Regions from separate parts of the Paenibacillus sp. FSL H7-0690 genome, predicted to be linked through region 1. Evidence: predicted binding sites of a transcription regulator. Region 1 holds the regulator's gene; the other holds the start of a gene.
The links. The regulator Rex, encoded in region 1, represses fermentation and respiration genes when NADH is low (regulators of the CRP and FNR family bind a similar motif). The targets are predictions, from matches to a motif close to TTGTGAAATATTTCACAA.

Region 1 (7,058 bases):
ACAGCCGGATTATGCTTTCTTTGGGCTGAAGGATGCTCAACAAGTTGCAGTGCTTCGCCGAATGGTGTCCGATCTTAATATGAATGTCAAAATTATCCCTTGTCCGATCGTTCGTGAAGGGGATGGACTTGCACTCAGCTCACGTAACGTATTCTTGTCTCCAGAGGAGCGTAGTCAGGCATTGGTGTTATCTCGTTCCTTACGTGAAGCACGTCAGTCTATTGAAGAAGGAAAAGTAACAACCGTTGCTGAAGTGCGGGAATTGTTGACATCGGTTATTTCCAGCTCTCCTCTAGCGGTGATTGATTATGCGGAGATCCTAACATTCCCTGATCTTGAAGGATTAGAGGATGAAGCTCTTTTATCAGAAGTGGATGGGGAAATTATAATAGCGCTCGCCGTGAAGTTTGGCAGAACACGCTTAATTGATAATAATGTATTTATTCCAAAGGAGGTTGCTGCACTTGTTTAGACATATGATGAAATCCAAAATTCACCGCGCAACAGTAACGGAAGCGAATTTAAACTATGTGGGCAGTATTACCATTGATGAGAGCTTGATGGAAGCCGCAGACATTCTTGAGAATGAAAAAGTTCAAATTGTGGATAACAATAATGGTTCGCGACTGGAAACCTATGTAATCCCTGGACCGCGTGGAAGCGGAGTGATCTGTCTTAATGGTGCCGCAGCTCGTCTTGTTCAGCCGGGCGATACAGTAATTATCATTTCCTATGCGATGTTGTCCTCGGAAGAACTGGAGTCACATAAGCCAACGGTGGTATTCGTGGATGAGAATAACAAACCAGTGAAGCTGGCTGATCATGAATTGCATGCTACAATCGCTTAATGTATGGACTTACGCCATGTAATGAATGGCAGGGATGAAAGACCCCGATCTCGCAGAAAATGAAGTCAGGCAAGCTGAACTGATTTCATCTTCAGTAAGGGGGGATCGCCCATGTTTCAACATTTGTTTGCTGAAATGAACAAGGTGCTTCAGGAGATCGTAACAGATTACCCTACAGCGGAGGGTGCCCGCCGGAACGAGCTTTTATGCAATTATAATATGCTGCATAGACTGAGCGATAAAGTGATGGATGAATGGCTCGCTTTTGCTGAGAAGCTTAGTTCCTTTCGCGAAAGTGCTGATTTTACAGCAGAGGTCGAAGAGGAAGTGCCGGAACAGGAAGCACCAGAGCTGTGTATGGATTGCTTTGTAAGAGGTCAGGGGTATTATAAGCTGCTGATGTATGGAAAGTGTATTGATCAGTTTAAAGAAGTTATTGCGCAATACCCGGATAGCTTGGCTGCTCGATTATATTTAGCCATCTCTTATCTGCAGGAAGGTGACGGTGAGGCCGCTTGGAGTCATCTGAACCATATGCTGGGCTTGATACGGGAAACCAAGCTGAAAGCCATGGTTTATAATGCTTTAGGGTGCATACGAGCCTCACAGGAACGTTTCAATGAAGCGCAGGAATTGTTTGATCTTGCTTTGCAGCATGACCCTGCGCTTCCGGAACCAAACGTTAACTTAGAGGTATGCCGCCGTCGTGGAGGGAAGCTGCACTTTGGAAATCAGCTGGTTTCCCTTTTGTAAAAGAATAACGGTTTTGGAAATTTCCATTCAAGCGATGCATCCCCTGAACCAGTGGTGTGCATCGCCTTTTTTCGCAACTTCTGTTATGCTGATTAAGAGTCTCAATTGAAAGGGAATAGAATTATAATGAAATTTGCCGTGCTTGATTTTGAAACAACAGGAACCCAATCCGTGGGTGAAATTATCCAGGTTGGCCTTGCAATTATAGAAGAAGACCGGTCCATCTCCCGGGTATATGGTTCCTATGTCAAGCCCGGAACGCCGATTCCTCCTTTTATAACAGGTCTGACGGGGATTACCGATGATGATGTGAAGGATGCGCCTGAGCTGGATGAGATGATGATGGAGCTTGTTCCGCTCTTGGATGATGTTGTGCTCGTAGGGCATAATGTCGCTTTTGACTTCCATTTTTTACAAAATGCTTTAGATCGTTGTGGTTATTTGCCATTTCAAGGGCGGATTTTGGATACGATTGATTTTCTGAAAATTTGCTTTCCTTCGCTCACATCTTATCAACTTGGCTCTGTCAGTGCTCATTTTGGAGTGACACATGATCGTCCGCATCAGGCAGATAGTGATGCACTTGCGACTGCTTTAGTGCTGCTGAAATGTCTGGAGGAGCTCTACGAGCTGCCGCTGCTTACGATCCAGAGACTCTGTGAGCTGTTTACCGAAGAGGATAGTGATCTGGGCTGGTACTTTGATGGTCTGCTGCGAGAGCGGGAAGCGGAGACGCTACAGCCCGAAGGTGATCTGACTTTCTATCGTCAATTAGCGCTTGCAGTAGGAGATTGGACGGAGTTAGCGCCACCTAGAGATGAGCATGCTGAGAATCCGCTAGCGAATTTATCTTTTACTGATTATATGGACGAAGTAACCAAACGACTTAAAGACACATTACCGCAGTATGAAAGCCGGGAAGCTCAGGATATTATGATCAATGAGGTGATGACGGCACTTGCCGAAGACAAACACCTACTGATCGAAGCGGGCACAGGAACCGGTAAATCGCTCGGTTATTTGTTGCCTGCCATTTATCAAAGCGTTCGCACCAATGAAAAAGTCATGGTCAGCACTCATACCATTAATCTGCAGGACCAATTGCGCGAGCGGGATATCCCTTTGTTAACGCAGGTAGTTCCTTTTCCGTTTAAAGCTGCTATTTTTAAGGGAAGAGGGCATTATTTGTGTCTGCGTAAGTTTGAGCATAAAATTAATAAAAAGGACTTTATAAGCCCAAGGGAAGATGCGCTTACTGCCGCTCAGATGATTGTATGGCTCACTCAAAGTGAATCAGGGGATGATGAAGAGCTGAATTTAAGCGGCCGGGGCGGTGATTTCTGGGAGACGGTGGCAAGCGATACCGATTCCTGTCTGGGCCGTTCTTGTCCTTGGTTCCGCAAATGTTATTATCATAGGGCCAAGCATGAAGCTGGGATTGCTGATGTGGTTATTACGAACCACTCCAAGCTATTCGCAGATGTTAAGGCTGGGCACCAGCTGCTTCCGGCTTACGAGCATCTTGTCATTGATGAAGCACATCATTTAGAAGATGTGGCTGGTAAACATCTTGGCATGCATATGAAGCATTTCACGGTGGCACACACGTTATCGCGACTGTATAAAGATAGCCGAAACGGACAGCTCCCTGCTCTGCGTCAAATATTACAGTCGTCAGGCAGTGAAGAGGCTTCAGAATGGAGCGGAGTCATCGATCGGATCTACCCGGATCTGCTTACTGTCAAAGAAACCTGGGATGCACTCAGCGACAAGCTGTTCAGCCTATTGCCGGAACGCAGTGATGCAGGGGCAGGAGAAGCGGGACAACTGGTTATGCGGTTGCTTCCTGCCCGTAAGCCGAAGGATTGGGATGAATTGGTTGCGCTAGAGAACACTATGAATCTGACGTTAAGCGACATCATCCGTAAGGGTGATAAAATGCTTAACGAGATGCGTGACCAGGAAAGCCAATCCTCAGCAGACAGCCTTGTTACTGATATTAGCGGTTTATTTAAAGATTTGGCTTCCATACGTGAGCAAGTAAGATTCTTTATGGGGCTGAATGACGATAATGTAGTATATTGGCTGGAGGCAAATGGAAATTACCGCAGCAAATCCCTACAGCTGTATGCCGTCCCTGTGGATGTTAGCAGCCAGCTTAAAGAGTTGTTCTTCGATAAGAAAAAAAGCATCGTGCTTACCTCGGCGACGCTATCTGTAGATAAATCTTTTCAATTTATGATTGATAATCTCGGACTTAACGAAGCTGCAGAAGAGGGACGTCTAATGACCTCACTCCTTCCATCTCCCTTTAAATATCGCGAGCAGGCACTGCTAGTTATACCGCGTGATTTTCCTAGTGTGAAGGGGAGTGTGGGCGATGCTCGATTTGTCGATACACTCGTACAGTCATTATCGGAAGCTGCTAAAACAACACGTGGGCGGATGCTGGTTCTGTTTACTTCTTATAAAATGCTGCGTCAGGTATATGATCCGCTTAAAGAGGCTTTGGCCTCACAAGAGATTACGGTGCTTGGTCAAGGCGTGGAAGGTGGCAGCCGGAGCAAGTTGATCCGCCGCTTTCAGGACAGTGCAGCATCCGTATTGCTGGGGACGAGCAGCTTCTGGGAAGGTGTAGATATTCCAGGTGAAGCACTGACTTGCCTGGCCATCGTGAGACTTCCGTTTCAACCACCGAATCACCCGTTGGCGGAAGCGAAGTCGGAGTTATTGCAGGCCCAGAAGAAGAATCCGTTCATGAAATTATCTGTTCCTCAAGCGGTTATTCGTTTTAAGCAGGGATTCGGAAGACTGGTTCGCACGGCGCAGGATCGTGGAATAGTTATTGTTTATGATACAAGGGTTATTGAATCTCATTACGGGAAGTATTTCCTTTATTCATTGCCTGGTCCCAAAATGGAGCATATGCTTACTGATCAAATGGTCCCTCGCATAGCGGAATGGCTAGAGGATGGCGGCGCTTCTTAAAACGCTCGTCTTCAGTTTAGCTCCTCCTTATCCTTAAGGGCGGTGTGTTACAGTCCCGTCCTTAATAAGGAGAGGTAGACGTTTGAATATGGATTTTCACAAGAACATTACTATTTTTAGGAGGAAAAATATGAAATCGGATAAAATATCAGAAGCCGTTGTTCGCAGACTGCCTGTGTACTTGCGTTTTTTGAATGATCTCCAGAATCGCGAAATATTAACAGTTTCCTCTCAGGAACTTGGGCAAAAGCTTGATCTTAATCCCGCACAGATTCGTAAGGATTTAGCATATTTTGGTGACTTCGGCAGAAAAGGTATCGGCTATGATGTAACGTATCTTATTGAGAAAATCCGTCATATCCTGAAGCTGGATCAACAGCTTAATGTAGCTTTAGTTGGAGCAGGTAATCTCGGACATGCCTTGTCTAATTACAATGCATATCTCAAAGATACTATGAAAATCACGGCTATATTTGATTCGTACGCTCCTAAGGTTGGACGTAAGATCAACTCCCTTACTGTGCAACCGATGGATGAACTAGGCAGCACAATTCGTGAGCAAGGTATTCGCATTGGCATTATTACCGTACCTGATTCAGAAGCTCAAAATGTAGCAGATATCCTCATTTCTTCTGGGATTGAAGCGATTTTGAACTTTGCCCCTGTGATTCTGAAGACACCACCGAATATCCGGGTGCATGCAGCTGATTTTACAACTGATCTGCAAAGTCTTGCTTATTACTTGCGGGATGGAAAGGAAGAAAGTGAACATGAACAACAATAAAACGATAATTAAGGGCGGGTATTTTCTGACTCCGGGAACGGATGAGCCGGTTCTGAGTGGATATATGACTATTGAAGATGATTTAATCACTTACATAGGAAAAGAAGAGCCTCAGATGGAAGCTGGAGTGCAAGTGGTTGATGGCAGCCGTCTGCTGTTCATGCCTGGACTTGTAAACACACACGGTCATGCGGCGATGTCTTTGCTGCGTGGATATGGAGATGATTTAGCGCTACAAGTGTGGCTTCAGGAGAAGATGTGGCCAATGGAGGAAAAGTTCACCGGTGATGATGTATACTGGGGAACCTCCTTATCTGTATTGGAAATGCTGAAGGGTGGAACTACGACCTTCCTCGATATGTATGATCATATGGACCGAGTAGCCGAGGTAGCTGAGTTATCAGGTATCCGTTCCGTATTGATGCGTGGTGTGATCGGGTTATGTCCAGAGGATGTACAGAATCACAAGCTTGCGGAAGCGATTTCTTTTGCCCGTAACTGGCATGGAAAGGCTGACGGTAGAATTACTACTATGATCTCGCCACACGCCCCTTATACTTGCCCTCCTGACTTCCTGGTTAAGTTCGTGCAGGCAGCGCATGATCTGGATTTACCGATGCATACGCATATGTCCGAAACGAAACGTGAAGTGGAACAAAATGTGGCGGATTACGGGTTGCGTCCTGTAGCTCACTTAGAGAAGCTTGGAATGTTCACACGTCCCTCGATAGTTGCACATGGTGTTCATTTAAATGATGAAGAGATTGAGATCTTGGCTCGCCATAATGTGGGTGTATCTCATAATCCGGGCAGTAATTTGAAGCTGGCTAGCGGAGTGGCTCGGGTTACTGATCTTCTAAAAGCTGGTGTGAAGGTGTCTCTTGGCACGGATGGCGCGGCAAGCAACAATAACTTGGATATGTTTGAAGAGATGCGGCTTGCAGCTCTCATTCATAAGGGTGTCAGCGGTGATCCAACGGCTGTCCCTGCTCCAGAAGCTCTGCGTATGGCTACAGAATATGGCGCGAAGTCCATCTTTTTAAATAATGTAGGCAGACTTGCTGTAGGGATGAAAGCTGATTTCATTGCTATTGATATCGATCAGCCGCATTTGCTGCCACACACAGATCTGTTGTCTCATGCAGTTTACTCTGCTAGCGCTAAGGATGTTGAGCATGTGTGGGTGAATGGTAAACAGGTCATCAAGCATGGACAATGCTTAACCCTGGATGAGGAAGCTATCCGGCGTAAAGCGCAAGAAGCCTTCGAAGGTTTATTGAAGCGTTAAGTCTGGAGAATAACGAATAAATAATAGGCTGTGACTTTTTGCTTTTAGCAAAAGTTGCGGCCTTTTGTGCATTTTTAAGACTGGGAAAGCTAGAAAATTATGAAATTTTGGATAAACACGCGGGTGTGTTATATAATCAAAAAAGATATATTACTAGAAAGGGAGCTGTACCTTGAAGAAAAGGAAAAAATGGATCCTCCTGGGGTCAGTTCTGATTCTGCTCCTGGGGTTTGGACTTATCCAGTTCTATGCCTATATTATGAAAGATCAATGGAACGAGCGTGATATCGCTAAGGATGTTGCCAAAACCAGAGCGGGTCTAACAGAGGTAACCAAAGCACAAAAATCGGTTTGGGATGAAAATGCAGTGTACTGGGTATTAACTGGGAAAAATGAA
Region 2 (7,058 bases), 2.5 Mb from region 1:
TCACAATCCATAGAAGCGTTGAGCCCATATCCTTTTCTGTCAACACATTATCAACGATCATCTTCGTCAAAAATGGTGGAACAAGCTCTACCAATGTAGTAAAAATCAACATAATCGCCGCGGCGATCATTTGGATCTTATAAGGCTTAGCGTAACTCAACATCCGAAATAGAACCTTGCCGTTACTCTTGCACACCGGACAAGCTTGTGAATCTTCCGGCAGCGGATTGCGGCATTTTGGACAATTTCTTGGAAACTCTTTTTCAGAAGCGGTTGGCCGTTCCTCGCCTTTAGCTACAGCGCCAATTAATTTAGAAGCAAAACCAAATATAGAGGTAAGTGATGCTGTATAACGTATAAGTATAATAGGCCCCTCTTGGGTATCCACAAGCAACGATCCGCCGCCTACCCCGCCTACTACCCGGGCATCAGTAATATTCGAGACTAGAAGCTTTGAGACCAGTTTCCCGTCCGTTCCCCAAACGGAAATCTCCTTCTCAGTCAATACAAGCCACTGCTCACCGAATTGCCCATCTTTCATTAAATCAGATACAGAGTGAAATAAAGGTTGTTCTGTAAGCTGTATTTCTATAGACTTGGGAAGTTTATCAATAGATGTCATACATTTCTCCCCTTTCTTTACCCACCTATTTACTCACATATATTTACAGTGGTAAAGATGAAAAAATGATTATAATTGTTTTGTATGGTTATTTAAACAAATAAAAAGACACCTCTAAAGGTGTCTTTTTGTATTACTTCCTATGGTACTGGCTATACGCTTATTTCAAAGCTTTCCATACCCAGTTCTCTACTTCTGGCAAATCAATACCCTCTTCACGAATGAATTGGTGATGTTTCTTAACGATAGCATCCATTTCATCTGCGATCGCTTTATAGTCGTTAGCATTAGGCAAGCTCAGAACAGCTTCCTTCGCCAAGTCAAAGCGGTCCATTTGATTCAATACGCGCATATCGAATGGTGTTGTGATATCGCCATTCTCGCGGTATCCGTGTACGTGCAGGTTATGGTTATGGCGATCAAAGAACAAGTCTTTAATCAGACCTTCATATCCATGGAAAGCGAAGATAACTGGTTTATCTTTTGTGAAAAATTGATCAAACTCTTCGTCAGATAAGCCACGCGGATCTAATTTTTGACTTCTCAGTTTCAACAAGTCTACCACGTTGATATATCTAATTTTAAGGTTCGGCAGTTTTTCATGCAGGATAGAGATGGCAGCCAAGCTTTCGATAGTTGGTTCTGTACCTGCAGAAGCAAAGACAACATCAGGCTCTCCACCTTGATCGGTGCTTGCCCAGTCAATAATCTTCAGTCCTTTATCCACCAGCTCTTGTGCTTCATCCGCACTGAACCATTGTGGACGAGGATGTTTGGAAGAAACAATCAAGTTAATTTTTTGACGGTCATTTAAGACGGTGTCAAAGACAGCCAGCAAGGAGTTGGCATCAGCCGGCAAATACTCACGGATAAATTCTGGTTTTTTATCAGCCAAGTGACCTAGCAAACCTGGATCTTGGTGAGTGTAACCATTGTGGTCTTGCTGGAATACAGTTGAAGTTGCTACCACATTCAATGATGGAATATCCGCACGCCAGCTTTGATCTGTTGCTTTACGCAGCCATTTGAAATGCTGAGTAATCATCGAATCCACGACACGCAAGAAAGCTTCATAGCTTGCAAAGAAACCATGGCGACCTGTCAATACGTAACCTTCAAGCAAACCTTCTGCCTGATGTTCAGACAATTGGGAATCGATAACACGGCCATAAGAAGCTAGGAATTCGTCATTCGGCTCAATCACTTGATCCAACCATTGACGTTTCGTCACTTCAAAGACAGGTCCCAGACGATTGGACATTGTTTCATCCGGTCCGAAAATTCTGAAATTGCGGTTCTCTTCGTTCAGAGAGATAACATCTTTCATGTATTTACCCAGAACGGCCATATCTTGTGCTATTACTTCACCTGGTTTGGAATTATCAAGTGCGAACTTACGGAAATTCGGTAAGTTTAGATCTTTAATTTGGTTGCCAGCATTAGTAACTGGGTTCATTCCCATACGTCTGTCGCCAGTTGGCAGAATCTCAGCAAGTTCAGCGTTCAGACGACCATTGTCATCAAATAATTCTTCTGGTCTGTAGCTGTTCATCCACTCCAATAACGCTGGAGCATGCTTCATATTTTTTTGATCCACTGGAATCGGCACCTGATGGGCACGGAAAGAGTTCTCATTCGGAACACCATCCCATTGCTTTGGACCCGTCCAGCCCTTAGGAGAACGGAAGACCAACATTGGCCAAACCGGACGCGTCAGGTCATTGTTGTCACGTGCATTCTTTTGAATCGCTTCAATTCTTTCAACGATGGTATCAAGCACCTTAGCCATTTCCGGATGCATTAGATCAGGATTTTCGCCTTCAACGAAGAACGGTTCCCAACCCATACCTTTAAAGTATGCAGTAATTTCTTCTTTGGATTGACGAGACAGAATCGTTGGGTTACTGATTTTGAAACCATTTAAGTGCAAGATCGGCAGAACTGCACCATCAGTAACTGGATTGATGAACCGGTTGGAGAACCATGAAGCCGCTAATGGGCCAGTTTCAGCCTCTCCATCACCAATAACAACAGCGGAGATTAAATCTGGATTATCCAGAATTGCACCTACACCATGGGATAGAGAATAACCTAATTCGCCACCTTCGTGGATCGATCCAGGTGTTTCAGGGGCAGCATGGGAAGCAACTCCACCTGGGAAAGAGAATTGTTTGAACAATTTCTTCAGGCCTGGGATATCTTGTGTGATTTCCGGATAAATTTCAGTATAGCTACCATCGAGATAGGAGTTCGAAACCATAACCTGACCGCCATGACCAGGGCCCTCGATGTAGAACATATTCAAATCATATTTAGTAATGACCCGATTCAAATGGGCATAAATAAAGTTCTGGCCTGGAATAGTTCCCCAGTGTCCAATGGGCTTAATCTTTACGTCTGCTTCTTTCAGCGGTTCTCTTAACAACGGATTATCTTTCAAATACAGTTGACCTACAGAGATGTAGTTAGTTGCGCGCCAGTATGCATCAAGCTTCTCTAAATAAGTTTTTGATGAGTAATCAACATCCATGGATAATACCATTTCTTCCACTCCCCAAAATTTTTTCTGTGTCTACATTGCCGTAATTTCTTCCACAAGTACATCATACCGCCGCGAAAAATTAATTCAACCTTTTCAACAAATGATACGGTCCAATTTTGTGAAAATATGAACATAGTATGAAATACAGTGTCAATTGTCTGTAAAAATACGTCAATATTAATATATATGTAAAAATATGGACTGAAGTTTGCGGGGGTATTTGCTCCTTATCCTTCATCTATTTTGCGCAAAACAAAAAAAATAAGACCGAGAAAAATTCCCCAGTCTTACTTTAATGAACGGACACAAAGGTATTAAATTTTAAGTATTTATAGTGGAAGCGCATATGGGAGAATTCAAATGGCGTGCCATTATCTAAAAAGAAAATCCCTTCCATAATGCTTACTGGCTCATTTGCCTGCAAATGCAGCAGCTCTTGATCCGTAGCCTCAGAGGGTTCTGCGGATATCGATAAAAAGGATTTGGTTACCGCCAGATTTCGTGAATCCTCCAAATAATTAAAGATAGATCCTTCAATAATGGTCTGATTTAAATTCTGCACGATTTTGATTGGGATATAACCCGTTTCAATCATAAAGGGTTCATCATCAAAAAGACGTAAGCGAATGATTTTGTAAACAAAATCATGAGGGCCTAAAAACAGATCCCGCTGTAGTTCTTCCGTTGGTGGAATGACCTCAAATTTCAAAACTTTAATCTTTGGCTTCTTCCCATTCATTTGAAAATTGTCGGTGACACCTAAATTAGAGCCTTCGTAGTTAAAAATAGATTCATTTTTTATGTATAAAGGATTTATAAATGTCCCTGAGCCACGCTTTTTAAAAATAATGCCGGCATTTGCCATTTTAGTCAGAGCACTTTTAATAGAACTACGACTCACTTGATAAGTTTCACTAAGCGTTCGTTCATCCGGTAATTTCATATCGGGAAACTGCCCAGCAAAAATTTTCATTTTTAAGTCATCAATAATTTGTTTGTAGACAAACTGTGTCATGAAGTACTCCTTTTCAGGTCGATACAAGTTTTATTTCAATCTTTACTATAACATAATAACCAGACGTTTATAATCTATCCGGCCAGCTTATTTACGTCGGCGATTTGTCATGCGATTGTACATCACTAAACCGGCAATGACCATGCCCAGCGTCCCCATACTACTTGCTGATTCAGCCTGCATACCAAACAAAATGCACAGGTTAGTGACCAAGCTTTTTGTAAGTACAGCAACAATAATTAACATCAACGGGCGCCAAATGTTGTATCTTCTCATCCAGGCAACACTCCTAATCCAATTTTCTCAAACTATTGATCGATTTCATCTATTATATCACAAGATAGTAACCGCATTCATTTCCTATAACCGTAAAGAAATCGAAGCCGATCAGCATTTTTTACTTCCCTCTATCTTTTTCTGTATTCTAGCCTAGCGAACGTGACGTCTATGCGTCATATTCGCTTTCAATTCCTCAGTTCCTCCTATCCGTCAATTACGCCTTTATTCGACTTTTGGTCTGGACTTATCCTTTTTCACGGATTATAATAACGAATGCACACCAAAAGACGAACATTAAGGCGGAAATCATGAGAAATTATATGCAAATATTCCTAGGCACTTCATTTTCTAGCCTATCCCCAAAAGAAATTCAAATTTTAAAGGATCATCTCTTCTGTATCAATTCGGATGGGATGATAGAAATGATCGTTGCACCGGAGCACGCCGACTATCAACCCTTGCTTGATGCTTATCAAGGTCAGGACAATTTTCATGTATTAGCCGAGGGCCAGTATTTTTTGCCCGGCTTTATCGATCTGCATGTCCACGCGCCACAATGGGCTCAATCTGGAACTGCATTAGATATCCCGCTCTATGATTGGCTAAATACTTATACCTTCCCACTGGAGTCTAAATTTTCGGACCTGGCTTTTGCAAAAAAAGTCTACGATGACGTGGTTGGTACTTTGCTCGCAAACGGAACCACTACAGCACTTTATTTTGCAACGGTGCATAAAGAGGCCAGTCTATTATTGGCTAAAATATGTGCGGAAAAAGGACAACGTGGACTCGTTGGAAAAGTGGTTATGGACGATCCGCAGGGAAATCCTGAGAATTACCGCGACTCCGACACCCACACCGCACTAGTGGATACGGAAGAATTTATACTAGCTGTACAAGAACTCGCTAAATCTACTAAACAAGGCGTTTATCCAGTAGTGACACCAAGGTTCATTCCAAGCTGCACTAATGAGGCTTTACAAGGCTTGGGAGAACTTGCCGCTAAATATGATACGTATGTGCAATCGCACTGTAGTGAAAGTGATTGGGCGCACGGTTATGTGCAAGAACGATTCCAAAAGAACGATGCTTTTGCCTTGCATGATTTTGGTCTGCTCAGTGATAAATCTGTCATGGCTCATTGTAATTTTTTAGATGAAAATGATGTGAATTTGTTTGCAGAGACAGGAACAGCTATTGCGCATTGTCCGATATCCAACGCGTATTTTGCCAATAGTGTCATTCCGATCGCTGACTTCCATGCCAAAGGCGTTGAGATTGGTTTAGGCTCTGATATTTCCGGAGGTTTTTCACCTAGTCTCTTCGACAACATTAGACAAGCCGTAATGTCTTCAAGAATGCTGGAGGATGGTGTGAATCCCTCACTTTCTGCACAAAACCGCGGAGTACCGGGATCACGAATTACGATCCATGAATCCTTTTATCTTGCTACCGCTGGCGGCGGAGAAAGCTTAAGCTTACCTATCGGCCGGTTACTAGAAGGTTATGCATGGGATGTTCAAATAATCGATACGAAAGTACCCTCGGCGAAATTGCCCGTCTTTGATGAGAATGAAGATTTGCAAGATATTTTTCAAAAGATAATGTATCTGGCTAGACCTGAAAATATCCGTGAAGTCTGGGTACAGGGTGAAAAAGTTCATTCGCGTTAAAGATTAATTAAACTAGAAAACTTAAGGTGGGCATCGGAGTGAAAACACAAGTAAACGTACAAGAGCAAGCACATTTGGAATCACAGCTACTAACTGTCCTACCCGATGAAAAAGTTTCATTTAGTAAATCCGTCATTCTCGGCTTTCAACATGTATTGGCTATGGATGTCTATGTAGTGCCATTCCTTATTGCGATGTTAATCGGCTTACAGCCCAATCAGTCCAGCGCGTTAATCCAATCCACCTTTATTGCCGCAGGACTTGCAACGATTGTGCAAACCTATTTCTGTATGAAGCTGCCTATCGCTCAAGGTCCTTCTTATGTTCCGCTGGGTGCGATCGTCAGTATTTATGCAGCTAGTGGTGGCGGAGAGCTCGGTTGGAGCTCCGTGTTAGGTGCCAGCTTAATCGGGGCCAGCCTGGTTATTATTTTGGGTTATGCGGGGATTTTTAATAAAATCGTTAAAACCTTTATTCCGCCTATCGTAGGTGGCACAATCATTTTCATTGTAGGTCTATCTTTATTGCCTGTTGCGATCAGAGATAATATCTACGGAGCCTCTGGGGCTTCAATTAATCAAAATGTATTATTAGCCCTTATTTCAGGTGCTACACTGCTTATTTTTGTGGTTCTCGGTACTTTGTTCCGTAATAAAGGATCTGTCTTCCGAATTCTTTCCGTAATGATGGCGTTAGTAGTCGGATGTATTTCGGCTAATATTATGGGCGTTTTAGATTTCTCAGCGATAAGTAGTGCCAAGTGGTTTAGCATGCCGCGGATCGCTTTTGTTGATTTCGGCTTTTCCTTCAATTTTTCAGCTATTATCACCATGGTTATTATTTATATCGTGCTGCTGGCTGAAACAACAGGCACCTGGTTTGCGGTCAGCAATGTAATCAATAAACCTTTGACAGACAAAAATATTA

Region 2: a site for Rex is predicted at 3,281-3,298, ahead of MHI32_RS01105 (phosphoketolase family protein). Genes of this name have one in related genera too.

What each region holds. Positions count from the first base shown of each region.
Region 1 is NZ_CP150281.1:4,675,051-4,682,108, reverse strand. It holds gene panC (pantoate--beta-alanine ligase) at 1-472, shown strand, start outside; gene panD (aspartate 1-decarboxylase) at 465-848, shown strand; gene MHI32_RS20625 (hypothetical protein) at 960-1,601, shown strand; gene dinG (ATP-dependent DNA helicase DinG) at 1,728-4,589, shown strand; gene MHI32_RS20615 (redox-sensing transcriptional repressor Rex) at 4,720-5,373, shown strand; gene MHI32_RS20610 (amidohydrolase) at 5,360-6,661, shown strand; gene MHI32_RS20605 (DUF5590 domain-containing protein) at 6,834-7,058, shown strand, end outside.
Region 2 is NZ_CP150281.1:229,613-236,670, reverse strand. It holds gene MHI32_RS01110 (ABC transporter ATP-binding protein) at 1-622, opposite strand, end outside; gene MHI32_RS01105 (phosphoketolase family protein) at 783-3,164, opposite strand; gene MHI32_RS01100 (GntR family transcriptional regulator) at 3,457-4,179, opposite strand; gene MHI32_RS01095 (hypothetical protein) at 4,267-4,455, opposite strand; gene guaD (guanine deaminase) at 4,767-6,131, shown strand; gene MHI32_RS01085 (solute carrier family 23 protein) at 6,170-7,058, shown strand, end outside.